DNA from 2 places in the Tissierella pigra genome. Region 2 is predicted to be linked to the other one. Evidence: riboswitches for the same ligand, from Rfam matches in the RefSeq annotation. Region 2 holds a riboswitch; the other holds the start of a gene.
The links. Region 2 has a riboswitch for thiamine pyrophosphate ahead of thiT (energy-coupled thiamine transporter ThiT). Riboswitches for the same ligand answer to the same signal wherever they lie in the genome.
Positions count from the first base shown of each region.

Region 1: another riboswitch for thiamine pyrophosphate. It lies ahead of thiW (energy coupling factor transporter S component ThiW); the one in region 2 lies ahead of thiT (energy-coupled thiamine transporter ThiT).

Region 1 covers NZ_JAHLPJ010000001.1:239,638-245,917, forward strand. Annotated here, with positions in the region: gene KQI41_RS01285 (hypothetical protein) at 142-618, shown strand; gene KQI41_RS01290 (hypothetical protein) at 633-1,049, shown strand; gene KQI41_RS01295 (hypothetical protein) at 1,063-1,239, opposite strand; gene KQI41_RS01300 (hypothetical protein) at 1,482-1,877, shown strand; TPP riboswitch at 2,000-2,111, shown strand; gene thiW (energy coupling factor transporter S component ThiW) at 2,188-2,697, shown strand; gene KQI41_RS01310 (rubrerythrin family protein) at 2,806-3,300, opposite strand; gene KQI41_RS01315 (Fur family transcriptional regulator) at 3,348-3,767, opposite strand; gene KQI41_RS01320 (GntR family transcriptional regulator) at 3,976-4,344, shown strand; gene KQI41_RS01325 (ATP-binding cassette domain-containing protein) at 4,346-5,236, shown strand; gene KQI41_RS01330 (hypothetical protein) at 5,223-5,966, shown strand.
Region 2 covers NZ_JAHLPJ010000001.1:1,798,349-1,804,628, forward strand. Annotated here, with positions in the region: gene pknB (Stk1 family PASTA domain-containing Ser/Thr kinase) at 1-1,868, shown strand, start outside; gene rsgA (ribosome small subunit-dependent GTPase A) at 1,878-2,753, shown strand; gene rpe (ribulose-phosphate 3-epimerase) at 2,755-3,402, shown strand; TPP riboswitch at 3,446-3,545, shown strand; gene thiT (energy-coupled thiamine transporter ThiT) at 3,602-4,150, shown strand; gene KQI41_RS08740 (thiamine diphosphokinase) at 4,167-4,802, shown strand; gene KQI41_RS08745 (hypothetical protein) at 4,885-5,055, shown strand; gene rpmB (50S ribosomal protein L28) at 5,102-5,293, opposite strand; gene KQI41_RS08755 (Asp23/Gls24 family envelope stress response protein) at 5,500-5,856, shown strand; gene KQI41_RS08760 (DAK2 domain-containing protein) at 5,875-6,280, shown strand, end outside.

The DNA.
Region 1 (6,280 bases), 1.6 Mb from region 2:
ACTAGGAATAGTGTTTTCAATGGTTGTGGCATTAAAAATAATTTCAAATAATTTATAAATAAGTGTTGACTATTGGTGTCCAATGGTATATAATATAATTAAGAAAAGGAAATAAAAATAAAAAAACGAGGAGGTAGCAGAATGAAAAAGATGTTTATAGAAGCTCATAAAATGACAAGAGAAATGGTAGAAAAATACGGAGTAGACTACCAAGCACAATTCGGATTAAGTTTAAGCTACCTCCTAGAAATGGAGGAAAAGGAAATGTTAAAAGAATTAACAGGAACACCAAAACAAATAGCTTGGGCAAACGACATCAGAAAAGACCTTATAGAAAAATTTGAAAAGTTAGAAGTAGCAGATAGGGGAGTATATATAGACATGAATACGAAACTTTCTCCAAATGCTAGAATATCATTATCAGACACAAACATTGCCATCACCCCGGAAATTGTGACAGAAATGAAAAACTATATGCTAGAAACAAAAACAGATGCAAAATGGTATATAGAAACTAGAAGTGAAGTTATACTTCCAATCATCAAGAAACTATACATTGACGAAATGATTAGAAACAGATTTGCTGAAACCGGCGAAAAAGTGCAAATTATAAAATAGAGGGAGAGATTAAGATGATTTGGAATAAAAACATAGACCAAATACAAACAAATTTATTCACGTACTACTATTATCATGAGGATGAGAAAATTCATTTAGATATAAAGACACTAGATGAACACAAAGATGAATCATATCTAGGAATGATATGTGAATCTCAGGATGATGATTGGGAGGCTAAAATAGAAAATTTCATCAGAGAATATGAAGCTGATGAAAGAAATGCTAAAATTGCTAAAAGCCTAAATACAGAGACTAGAATAGCAAAAATAAGCATAAACAAAAAAGGAGGTACAGCTTCTAGAGAGGCAGTAGGATATAGACTGATATTGCCTAATGCATGGATGAATAAATTAGGAATAACGGAAGAAAGTAGAGAAGTTATTTTATCATTTGATGGAGAAAAAATAACAATAGAAAAGGACCATTAAGGTCCTATTTCTTTTAATAAAATTTAATTATCTTTTTCTTATCATAATCAAACTCAATACCTCTGTTAAAGGGTAATCCGTTTTTTCTCCAATACTCATATTCTCCATCTTCAAAATTGATTATTATTCTTTTTTCTCCTGACATAATATAGATTCTGTATTCATTATAATCGTATACATCTCCAGTCATCTTTTATTCCTCCTTTGAAATATTTAGCCAAAAATTAGCCAATTTGAAATCGACTTGGTTAAACTATAAAAAACTATCTTAGACACACAATGTTGCAATATAGCCATTTTAAGACTATTAAAAACTATAAAAACCACTCTTTTAGTTCCATCAGGTCTCAAGTAGTACACAATAAAATAATATTTAAGATATTACATGATGAAGATACACTGGAATTTTTATCAGAGGAAGAAAGAAAATTTGTGAAGAATCATATACCTGTTACTGGACTATTTAAGGGAGATAATAAGGTCTATAATGAAGTCTTGAACAATAAAGATAAATATATAATGAAACCTTTAGATTTAAATGCTTCCCAAGGCGTATATGCAGGCAGAGATTTAACACAAGATGAGTGGAAGAAAAGACTAGATGACTCCTTTAATAAAGATTATTTATATCAAGAATTCTTTACACCTTTCACTAGAGAACATATTTTATTTGAAGATAATGAGATAAAAGTAGAGGAGTTTAGATCTATAGTTGGACTTTTTATGTATAAGGAAAAATTTGCAGGTATTTATACTAGAATAGGAAAAAATAATATAATATCTGGACTTACAGACTATTATACATTACCAAATATATTGGTGAAATAGGAAAGAAATCTTATTATATTGTTTTTTCAGTATAAAGGGTTACTTTTATAAAAAATAAGGTTTAAATTGATTATTAAATTTAATTGTGATATTATTTTCATATATTTGAAAACTAAATAAAAATTATTCACTGGGAGTGCTAGAAAGGCTAGCTGAGAAAAAGACCCTATAAAGTCTTTAATCCCTTAACCTGATCTGGGTAATACTAGCGTAGGGAAGTGTAAAGATTTAGCATTTATTTATATGTTTAATTCAGCGCAAGTCCTACATGGATTTGTGCTTTTTTTGTTTTCTATAAGGAGGTGATATCGTGAATTTGAGAAAGCTAACCCTATCTTCTTTACTAATAGGAATTGGAGTGGTAAGTTCCAATATTATTTATATTCCTTTAGGAATCGCAAAGGTATTTCCTGTACAACATGTGATAAACGTAATAATGGCAGTATTATTTGGACCTTGGTATGGAATTGCAGTTGCTTTTCTTATTTCATTAATAAGAAATCTATTAGGTACTGGTTCCTTACTAGCATTTCCTGGTAGTATGATTGGGGCATTTTTAGCTGGAATATTGTATAGAAACACTAATAAGTCAATCTATGCCATTATAGGTGAAGTAGTTGGAACTGGTATAATTGGTGCAGTAGTTTCTTACTCTATAGCCAAGTACTTTTTGGGAAAAGAGAGTACATTAATATTTTTTGTAGGTCCATTTATTCTAAGTTCTTTAGTTGGCGGAATTAGTGGATATTTTTTACTGAAATTGATTGCCAAAACCAATGTTTTGAAGGTTTATATTACTAATATAGATGATTTGAAATGAAAAGCCATTAACAAATATAGGAATTATGCTTTAATTTTTTTTAAAGTTAAATAATAAAAAGACAGAGGATTTTCTCTGTCTTTTTGATTAATTTAAAATTAGCTTATATTAATATTTAATAAATTTTGAACCAGCTACATTACAAATACTACATTTTTCTGGTACGAATTTTTCAATGTTTCCACAAACAGGACATAGATAGTAGAAAACTTCTTCTTCGCTGTCTAGATTATCTAAAGCTTCTTGATATAATTTTGCATGAACTCTTTCAGCTTCCATGGCATAAGTAAATGTTTGTACTGCTGCTTTATTACCTTCAGCTTCAGCAATTTCTACAAAAGGTGGATACATAGTTTCAAATTCAAAAGTTTCACCATTTACTCCATCTTCAAGGTTTTCAGCAGTTGTTCCAACATTACCTGCTACTTTGAAATGTCTAAGAGCATGAATAGTTTCAGCATCAGCTGCTGCCTTAAATAATTTTGCAGCATTTATTTTTCCTTCTGATTCAGCTTTTTCTGAATACGCTAAGTACTTTCTATTTGCTTGAGATTCTCCAGCAAATGCTTCCATAAGATTTTTAATAGTTTTGTTGTTTTCCATTTGTTTTTCCCCCTAATTTTATATTTTATATTTTTTTAAATATTAAACTAATTAACTTTACTACAATTTGAACATAGTCCTTTAAAATACATATCCTTATTATGGATTTTAAAATTATCCAATTCTTTTATTTCTAATGAATCGAAGTCTATTTGAAAATCAAATATCTTTTTACAAGAACTACATTTAAAATGTCCATGATCTTTAGTAGTACTATCATAACGAGCTTCATTATCCTCTATAGTTAAAACTTTTACTAAATCGCTGTCTACTAAGGCATTTAATGTATTATAAATAGTTGTTTTTGATAATGTGGGAATTTCCTTTTGTAAATCTTTAAAAATCTCATCAACAGTTGGATGGGTTCTATTATTGTTTAGATACTCTAAAACCTTTAACCTTTGGTGAGAAAGACGGATATTTTTATTCTTTAACTCATTTACTAAATCTTCAAAGGTTTCATTCATCTTTTCACATCCTTTAAATATATAATGCCATATAACAATAATTATTACTAAGTTGTAATGATTACAAATTAATTATAAATGTAAAGATAAATAATGTCAAGAAGAATTTTATAATATTTAGAAAAGATATTGACAAAAATTCAAAATACATATATACTTAGTTACATAACTAACTAACCAATCAACATATAAATAAGGAGGGGTTCAGTTGTTAGATTTAAATTCAGATAAATCTATTTATATACAAATAGCAGAAATAATAGAAAATGATATTTTAATGGGGCATCTAAATGAAGAAGAACAATCGCCTTCTACAAATCAATTTGCAAAGATTTATCAAATTAATCCAGCCACTGCTGGAAAGGGACTAAATATCTTAGTTGATGAAGGGATTTTGTACAAGAAAAGAGGTATTGGTATGTTTGTAGCAGAAGGTGCTAGGAAGAAGATAATTAAAAAGAGGCAAAGTTTGTTTTTTAAAGAAATATTACCAAATATAATGGAAGAAGCCAACAGGCTTGAAATAACTAAAGAAGAAATTGCAGAATTTGTTGAAGAATATAAAGGAGGGGAATAGTGTGATTGAGGTAAAGAAATTAAACAAGTCCTATGGAAAATCTAAAGTTCTTACAGATATTGATTTAAACATTGAGGAAAATAAGATTTATGGATTACTTGGAAGAAATGGAGTAGGTAAGACCACATTATTAAATCTAATATCTGGTCAAACATTAAAAGATAGTGGAGAGATAAATCTAGATGGTGAAGAAATTTTTGAAAACTCTCATGCTATGGGTGATATATGTTTAATCAAGGATTTTCCAGAGTCTATTAAGGAAAGAAAGGTAAAAGATGTATTGGCAATGGCCAGTATAATATATAAGAATTGGGATGAAGAATATAAAGATTATCTAATTAAGGAATTTAATTTAAATACAAAGAAAAAACTGATGAAGCTATCAACAGGAAATAAAACTATTGTGGGATTAATTATAGGTTTTGCTTCAAGAGCAAGGATTACCATGTTTGATGAACCCACATTAGGTTTAGATGCGGCTATGAGATATAAGTTTTATCAATTACTTTTAGAAGACTATGAAAAAAATCCAAGGACAATAATCATATCAACCCACTTAATAGACGAAGTTGCCAATATGTTTGAAGAGGTAATCATTTTGAATAATGAAAAGGTTGCATTAAAAGATGAAGTAAGTAAGCTTAAAGAAAAATCTTACTTCCTATCTGGTCGTAAAGATGTGATAGATCAAGTTACAGATAATAAAAAGGTAATTCACAAGGAAGAATTTGGCTCTACTAATATAGTAGGTATATATGGAGATTTCACTGAAGAAGAATTCAAATATATAAGAAATAATAATATTGAAATAAGTAATATACCACTTCAGAAACTATTTATATATCTTACTGAAAATATGATTAAGGAGGAAAATTCAAATGGATTCAATTAAAAGGATATTTAAATTTCAAAATCGTGATTTGAAAAAATCTATAGGCGTATTTTGGGGAATTATATTAATAGTTAATTTACTGTCCAGTATATTGTCTATATCCTATAACAGTAATATTATATATGGACTTAATTCAAAGGGTGGAGAGGCAATTTCATTTATAGGTGCAAATATGATGTCTATATTTATCTTTATAATAATATATGGGATTATTATGTATTATGAAGACTTTGCACTAGCTCTTAGTTTTGGAGTTACAAGAAAAGATTTTTATAGGTCTGCCATAGTAAATAATATGCTTGTGGCTATAATCTTTGGAATTATTCAAGGCGGATTACATCTTATTGAAGGATATTTCTTTAAAACTTCAGGATATAAGTTAATGACAGAATTCGGTATATTTAATACATCTACAGATAATATATTATTTATAATACTTTCTTTGTCAGTATTCTTTCTAGCATTACTTTCTATTTCTAACCTTCTAGGAGTCTTGCAATATAGATTTGGATATAAGCTTTGGATAGGAGTTGGAGTAGTGTTTTTATTGGTATTAAACTCAACAGGAGTTTCTTTTTCCATTAAGACAATTAAAATGCTTTCAAATATGTATTTATGGTTTTATTCAGTGTTTAATGCAGGGTCTGTCTTCATACTAGAAGTAATTTTAGCTGCTATTTGCTATTCTATAGGATATTTTTTTATAAGAAAGGCTAGTATTAAAAAATAAATAGACGTCACATACTTGACAATGATATTTTTCCCCTATATACTTGAGTTATGTAAATAGCAAGGAGTTGATGTGATATGATAATAATGATAATGGTGAGACTTCAATAAAATCAAATATGGGCCAAGGAACAAATAGTCAATACTATGTTTTTTTGTTATGCAATAAACCTTGTGCCGTAGAAATCAACCTTTCACATCTACTAAGAATTTAATAATTAAATAATATTGCCGTAGATAACTAGAAGTGGTTTTGTCTACGGCATTTTTATGCCCATTTTTAAGAAAATAAAGGAGTGGTGTTTTATGAAAAAG
Region 2 (6,280 bases):
TAGATAGATTTGTAGCCATAAAAGTTTTAAAAGATGAATTTGTAAATGATGATGAATTTGTAAGAAAGTTTAGAAGAGAGTCTCAGGCGGCTGCTAGTCTCTCTCATCCTAATATAGTAAATATCTATGATGTAGGAGTAGAGAATGACGGAAATAATCAAATTTATTATATAGTCATGGAATATATAAAAGGTAAGACATTGAAGGAAATTATAAAAGAGAAAAACAAACTATCCATTGAAAATACATTAGAATATTCATATCAGATTGCAGGAGCTTTAGAAAATGCTCATAAAAATGGGATAGTCCATAGAGATATAAAACCTCATAATATTATGATTACAGAAGATAATAGGGTTAAAGTTACAGACTTTGGTATAGCAAGAGCGGTGACAAATTCTACAGTAACAACTACATCTAATGTATTGGGTTCGGTTCATTACTTTTCTCCAGAACAGGCAAGAGGCGGATATACAGATGAAAAGTCAGATATATACTCTCTTGGAATAGTTATGTATGAAATGGTTACAGGTCAACTTCCATATCAAGGAGAAAGTCCAATTACAGTTGCTTTAAAGCACGTTCAAGAGGACATTAAGCCGCCTAGAGAATTAAATAGCAGTATACCAGTAACCTTTGAAAATATAATCTTAAAATGTGTTCAAAAAAGACAAGCCGATAGGTATAGTAATATTACAGAGTTAATAAAAGATATTAAAAGAGTAGAAGATAATATTGGAGATTTTAGCATGGAAGATACAAATAATTATGATTCTCATACTAAAATAATTCCAGCAATTAATGTAGAGGATGTTGATACTATGAAAAAAACCAAAGATATAAAACAAGTAAAAAAACCTAAGAAAAAAGACAGTGGTGGTAAAATGGTATTCTTAGGTATATTGTTGGCATTTTTATTGGCTACATCTATATTTTTTGGTTACTTCAGATTAAAGAATTTCTTTGTTGCAGGGGATTTAATTACTGTTCCAGATTTACGAGGTAAACAAGAAGAAGTTGCTAAAAAAGAAGTTGAAGACTTAGGATTACAGTTTAAAGTAGTTGCAAGAGTTAAAAACAGTGAATTTAAAGCTGGAGAAGTAATCTCTCAAAATGAAGATCCAGATTCAAAGGTAAAAAAAGATTATCCTATAGAAGTAACCATAAGTGAAGGAGATAATTTAGTGAAGGTTCCTAATGTAGTAAATAAACCTTTAGCAGAAGCAGAATCAATGTTAAATGATGAGGGACTGAAAGTAGATTTACAATATGAGAATTCAGATACAGTGCCTGAAAATACAGTAATTAGACAAGAACCAAATAGTGGAGAAAGTGTAGAAACAGGTACTAGAATTACCTTAATAATAAGTCAAGGTGAAGAAGTCAAATCTGTAATTATGCCAAAATACACAGGAAAAAACATTGAAGAAGTAAAGAAAGATATAGTCAAGCTAGGTCTTGTAGTAGGAGAAGTAAGAGAAGAGCCAAATGATAATTTAGAAAAGGGAATAGTTATTTGGCAAAGTTACAATCAAGGAACGACTTTAGAGACTAAAACAGCTGTAGATTTATATGTAAGCAGTGGTCCAATTGGTGATACAGATAATGATAATGGTGATAATGATGATAACAATGAATCAGGAAATAAAGAAAGTCCAATAACATTTACCTTGACTCTCCATCAAGATAGAGAGGAAACTAGGATAAAAATCATAAGAATTCAAGAAGGAATTAGTAAAATTGTTCATGAAAAAACATATAAAGCAGATGAAGGTATAGTTACTCTAACCCTTCAAGGGAAAAAAGGTTCTCAGTTTGAAGTATACTATGATGATATGTATCAAGATACCATTCCTAAAAATGAATAGGAGGAGTTTATGCTAAAGGGAATAATAGTAAAAGGTGTCGGTGGTTTTTACTATGTAAAAACAGAAGATAATATAATTGAATGTAGAGCGAGAGGAGTATTCAGAGAAGAAAATCTAACTCCTTTAATTGGAGATAAAGTAAGGATTAGAATAAGTGATGAAGATAAGACAGGATATATAGAAGAAATCTATCCAAGGAATTCGCAACTACTAAGACCTCCAGTAGCAAATATTACTCAAGCCATTATAGTTATGAGTATAAAAAAACCAGATATTAATACATGGCTTTTAGACAGATTTCTTTTAATGGCAGAATATGAAAATCTGGAAGTCACCATATGTCTAAATAAATCTGATTTAGATTTAGATAAGGGATCCAGGCTTAAAAACATATATGAGACAGCTGGATATAAAGTGATTATGACAAGCGCAATAAATCATATTGGTATAGAAGAATTAAAAGATACACTAAATAACAATATTTCAGTTTTTGCAGGTCCTTCAGGAGCAGGCAAATCTTCACTTTTAAATGAAGTAAACAAAAATTTCAAACTAGAAACTGGAGATGTAAGTGCTAAAACTAAAAGAGGTAAACATACTACTAGACATGTGGAGCTATTAGAGTTAGATGATAATACCTTTGTTTTAGATTCACCTGGATTTAGCTCTTTAAATGTGGATTTTATTGAAGAAGAATCTGAACTTAGGGAATATTTTAGAGAAATAAGAGAATATGGACAAAAGTGTAGATTTATTAGTTGCCTACATGGAAATGAGCCAGATTGTGAAGTAAAAAATCAAGTAGAAAAAGGAAATATTTCAAAAGATAGATATGAAAATTATTTGCTTTTTTTAGAAGAGATAAAAAATATAAGGAGGTACTAAAATGGCTAAAATCGCACCTTCGTTACTTTCAGCAGATTTTGCTAATTTAAAAGAAGATATAGAAAAAGTAGAAAATGGTGGTGCAGACTATCTTCACCTAGATGTAATGGATGGAATCTATGTTCCCAATATTACCTTTGGACCTCCAGTTATAAAAAGCTTGAGAAAGGTAACTAAACTTCCCTTTGATGTACATTTAATGATAGATAGACCTGAAAGATATATTAAAGACTTTGTAGATGCAGGAGCAGATTTAATTACAGTGCATGAAGAGGCAACTATTCATCTTCATAGAACTATACAGGAGATAAAATCTTATGGTGTTATGGCAGGTGTTTCGTTGAATCCTGCTACTCCATTAGAGAATATAGAGTATATTTTAGATGATATAGACTTAGTACTTATTATGACTGTAAATCCTGGATTTGGTGGTCAATCTTTTATTGAAGCAATGAAAGATAAAATAAGAAAACTAAGACAAATTATTGATAATAAAGGTCTAGATATTATAATTCAAGTTGACGGGGGAGTAAAGCTTGGCAATGCCAGGGAAATCCTAGATTGTGGAGCTGACTTATTAGTAGCTGGTTCTGACATATTTGGAGCTGAAGACGTAGAAAAGCGAACTAAAGAATTTAAAGAGTTGTAAAAATTATATTCTATGATATAATGTAATCAATTGAATAGAAAAATTTTAGCACTAGGGGAGCCAAAAGGCTGAGAGCGGATTTATCCCGACCCTTATGACCTGACCTGGATAATGCCAGCGTAGGGAAGTGTGTATTAGCCTTTAAATACCCATTACCTATTGTTGGCAATGGGTCTATTTATTTAAAGGAGGAATTTTAATGCAAAAAAGATGGAGTGTAAAGATGTTGACAGAAGGTGGTATGATGATTGCATTAGCAACCATACTAAGTTATATTAAGGTATATGAAGCACCGATGGGTGGTTCAGTAACTGCTGGGAGTATGATTCCAATAATGTTATTTGCAATTCGTTGGGGTATATTACCAGGAGTAACCGTAGGTGGTGTTTATGGAATATTACAATTTATACTAAAACCTTATTTTTATCATCCTTTACAATTTATTTTAGACTATCCTTTAGCTTTTGGGTTATTAGGATTAGCAGGAATTGCATATTATATAAATGAGAAGGAATCATTTAAAGGGTATATATGGGTTTTTCTAGGTGTCCTTATGGGAATATTGGGTAGAATGTTATCCCATGTTTTATCAGGTGTAATATTCTTTGCTGAATATGCAGGTGACTTAAACCCTTGGATTTATTCAATACAGTATAACGCTTACTATCTTTTACCTGAGTTAATTATTTCTTATATAGTAATTGCGATTATATGGAAACCTTTAGAAAAAGCAATAAAAGCAAAATAACAAAAGGAAGTGCAGTATGAAGGGATTAATAGTTTCAAGTGGAACCATTACTAATTATAATAGGTTAAAAGAAATAATAAATGAAGTGGATTATATTATATGTGCAGATGGAGGCATGGAACATCTGATGAAAATAAATAAGCTGCCAAATGTGATTTTAGGAGACTTGGACTCAATAAGTAAGTTAACTTTAGAATATATAGTAAATAAAAACATTCCCATTGAAAAGTATTCATCTATTAAGGATTCAACAGATACAGAATTAGCTATGGAGTATTTAATAGATAGAGGATGTGATGAAATCGTACTTATGGGAGTAACAGGAACGAGACAAGACCATACAATGGCAAGTATATTGTTACTTGATACCTTATATAATAGAGGAATTAAGGCAAATATAGTAGATGATAACAATATAATTTATTTAACAGATAACTATCTGGAAATAGAACACTTAGAAGGCCATTATACTTCTGTTATACCTATATCAAATACTGGAATAATCGTATCTTTAAAAGGATTTTTCTATAACTTGGATAATAAACTTATTCCTTTTGGTTCCACCCTTGGGATTAGCAATAAAATCGTTGAAGATATTGGGATAGTTAAAATCCATAAGGGAAAAGCGCTAATATTTATATCAAAAGATTAAACATAGGATGTATCCTTGAAGTTTTTGTAACTATTTATTAAGTACATGAATAGAATATATCAAAGTACTTAGGGGTGTTCTTATGAAATGGTTTTGTTATAAATATATTAGAAGAATGAAAAAAATAGTAGGCATAACTTTGGCGGTTTTAGGACTATTGATTATTATAAAATTTATACCCATAGAGGTTCTACTAATATTCATAGGAATAGGGCTGCTTGTTATGGGAGGATTGATTCTAAAAATAAAATAAGGCTTTCCTTTATAATAATGGAAGCCTTGTTTTATTTTTTACATAATTATAATGCTCTTTCAACATATCCAGATCTTAAACATCTAGTACAAACATTAACTTTTTTTGTTCCACCATTAACAACAGCTCTTACAGATCTAATGTTAGGTGACCAACTTCTTGAACTCTTTTTATTTGAGAAAGTAACTTTGTTACCAAATACTTTTCCCTTTCCACATACTTCACAAACTTTCGCCATTCCAAACACCTCCTTAACTATATGAAAATACTTATAAGTATTTTTATACTTCAATAATAACACATTATATTCTAACACAATAATCGGTAAAAATGCAACTAAAATGTATTATTATATTATTATAATCATATGATTTAGTTGAACTATTTTAAAATTTGGGGTAAAATATAAAATATGGCATATTTAAAATAAGGAGGCGATTATTTATGTCAGCCAAAACTAATACCGAATATGGAGTAATTAGTATAGATGATAATGTCATAGCTACTCTTGCAGGAATATCAGCAATGGAAAGTTATGGTATAGTAGGTATGGCTTCTAAGAATGCGACAGATGGATTGTTTGAACTGTTAAAATCAGATTATTTAGCTAAAGGCATTAAGGTCTATACAAAAGATGAAAAATTGACAATTGATTTGCATGTTATATTAGAGTACGGAGTAAGAATTTCTGTAGTTGCTGAAAACATAATAGAAAGAGTTAAATTTAATATTGAAAATTTAACAGGTCTAAAAATAGACCAAATAAACGTACATGTACAAGGCATTAGAGTTGGAAAGTAGTCTAAGGAGGTACTATAATTGAGGATAGAAATTCTAGATGGAGCAATGCTAAAAAAAGCATTAGCAGGTGCAGCAAAGTTCCTAGAAGATAATAAAGAGGAGGTAAACTCCTTAAATGTTTTTCCTGTTCCTGATGGAGATACAGGTACAAATATGTCGCTTACAGTAAATTCTGCTATTAAACAAGGAATTAATTTAGATGAAGATAGTGTTAGCAAAATAGCATTGTCCACATCCCATGGATCACTTATGGGAGCTAGAGGTAACTCAGGTGTTATTTTATCACAACTTTTTCGTGGATTTGCAAATGGATTGAATGGAAAAGATACTGCAGATATTAAAACAATTGCAGAAGCATTTAAACAAGCATCTGATACTGCATATAAAGCTGTTATGAAACCAACAGAGGGTACTATTTTAACAG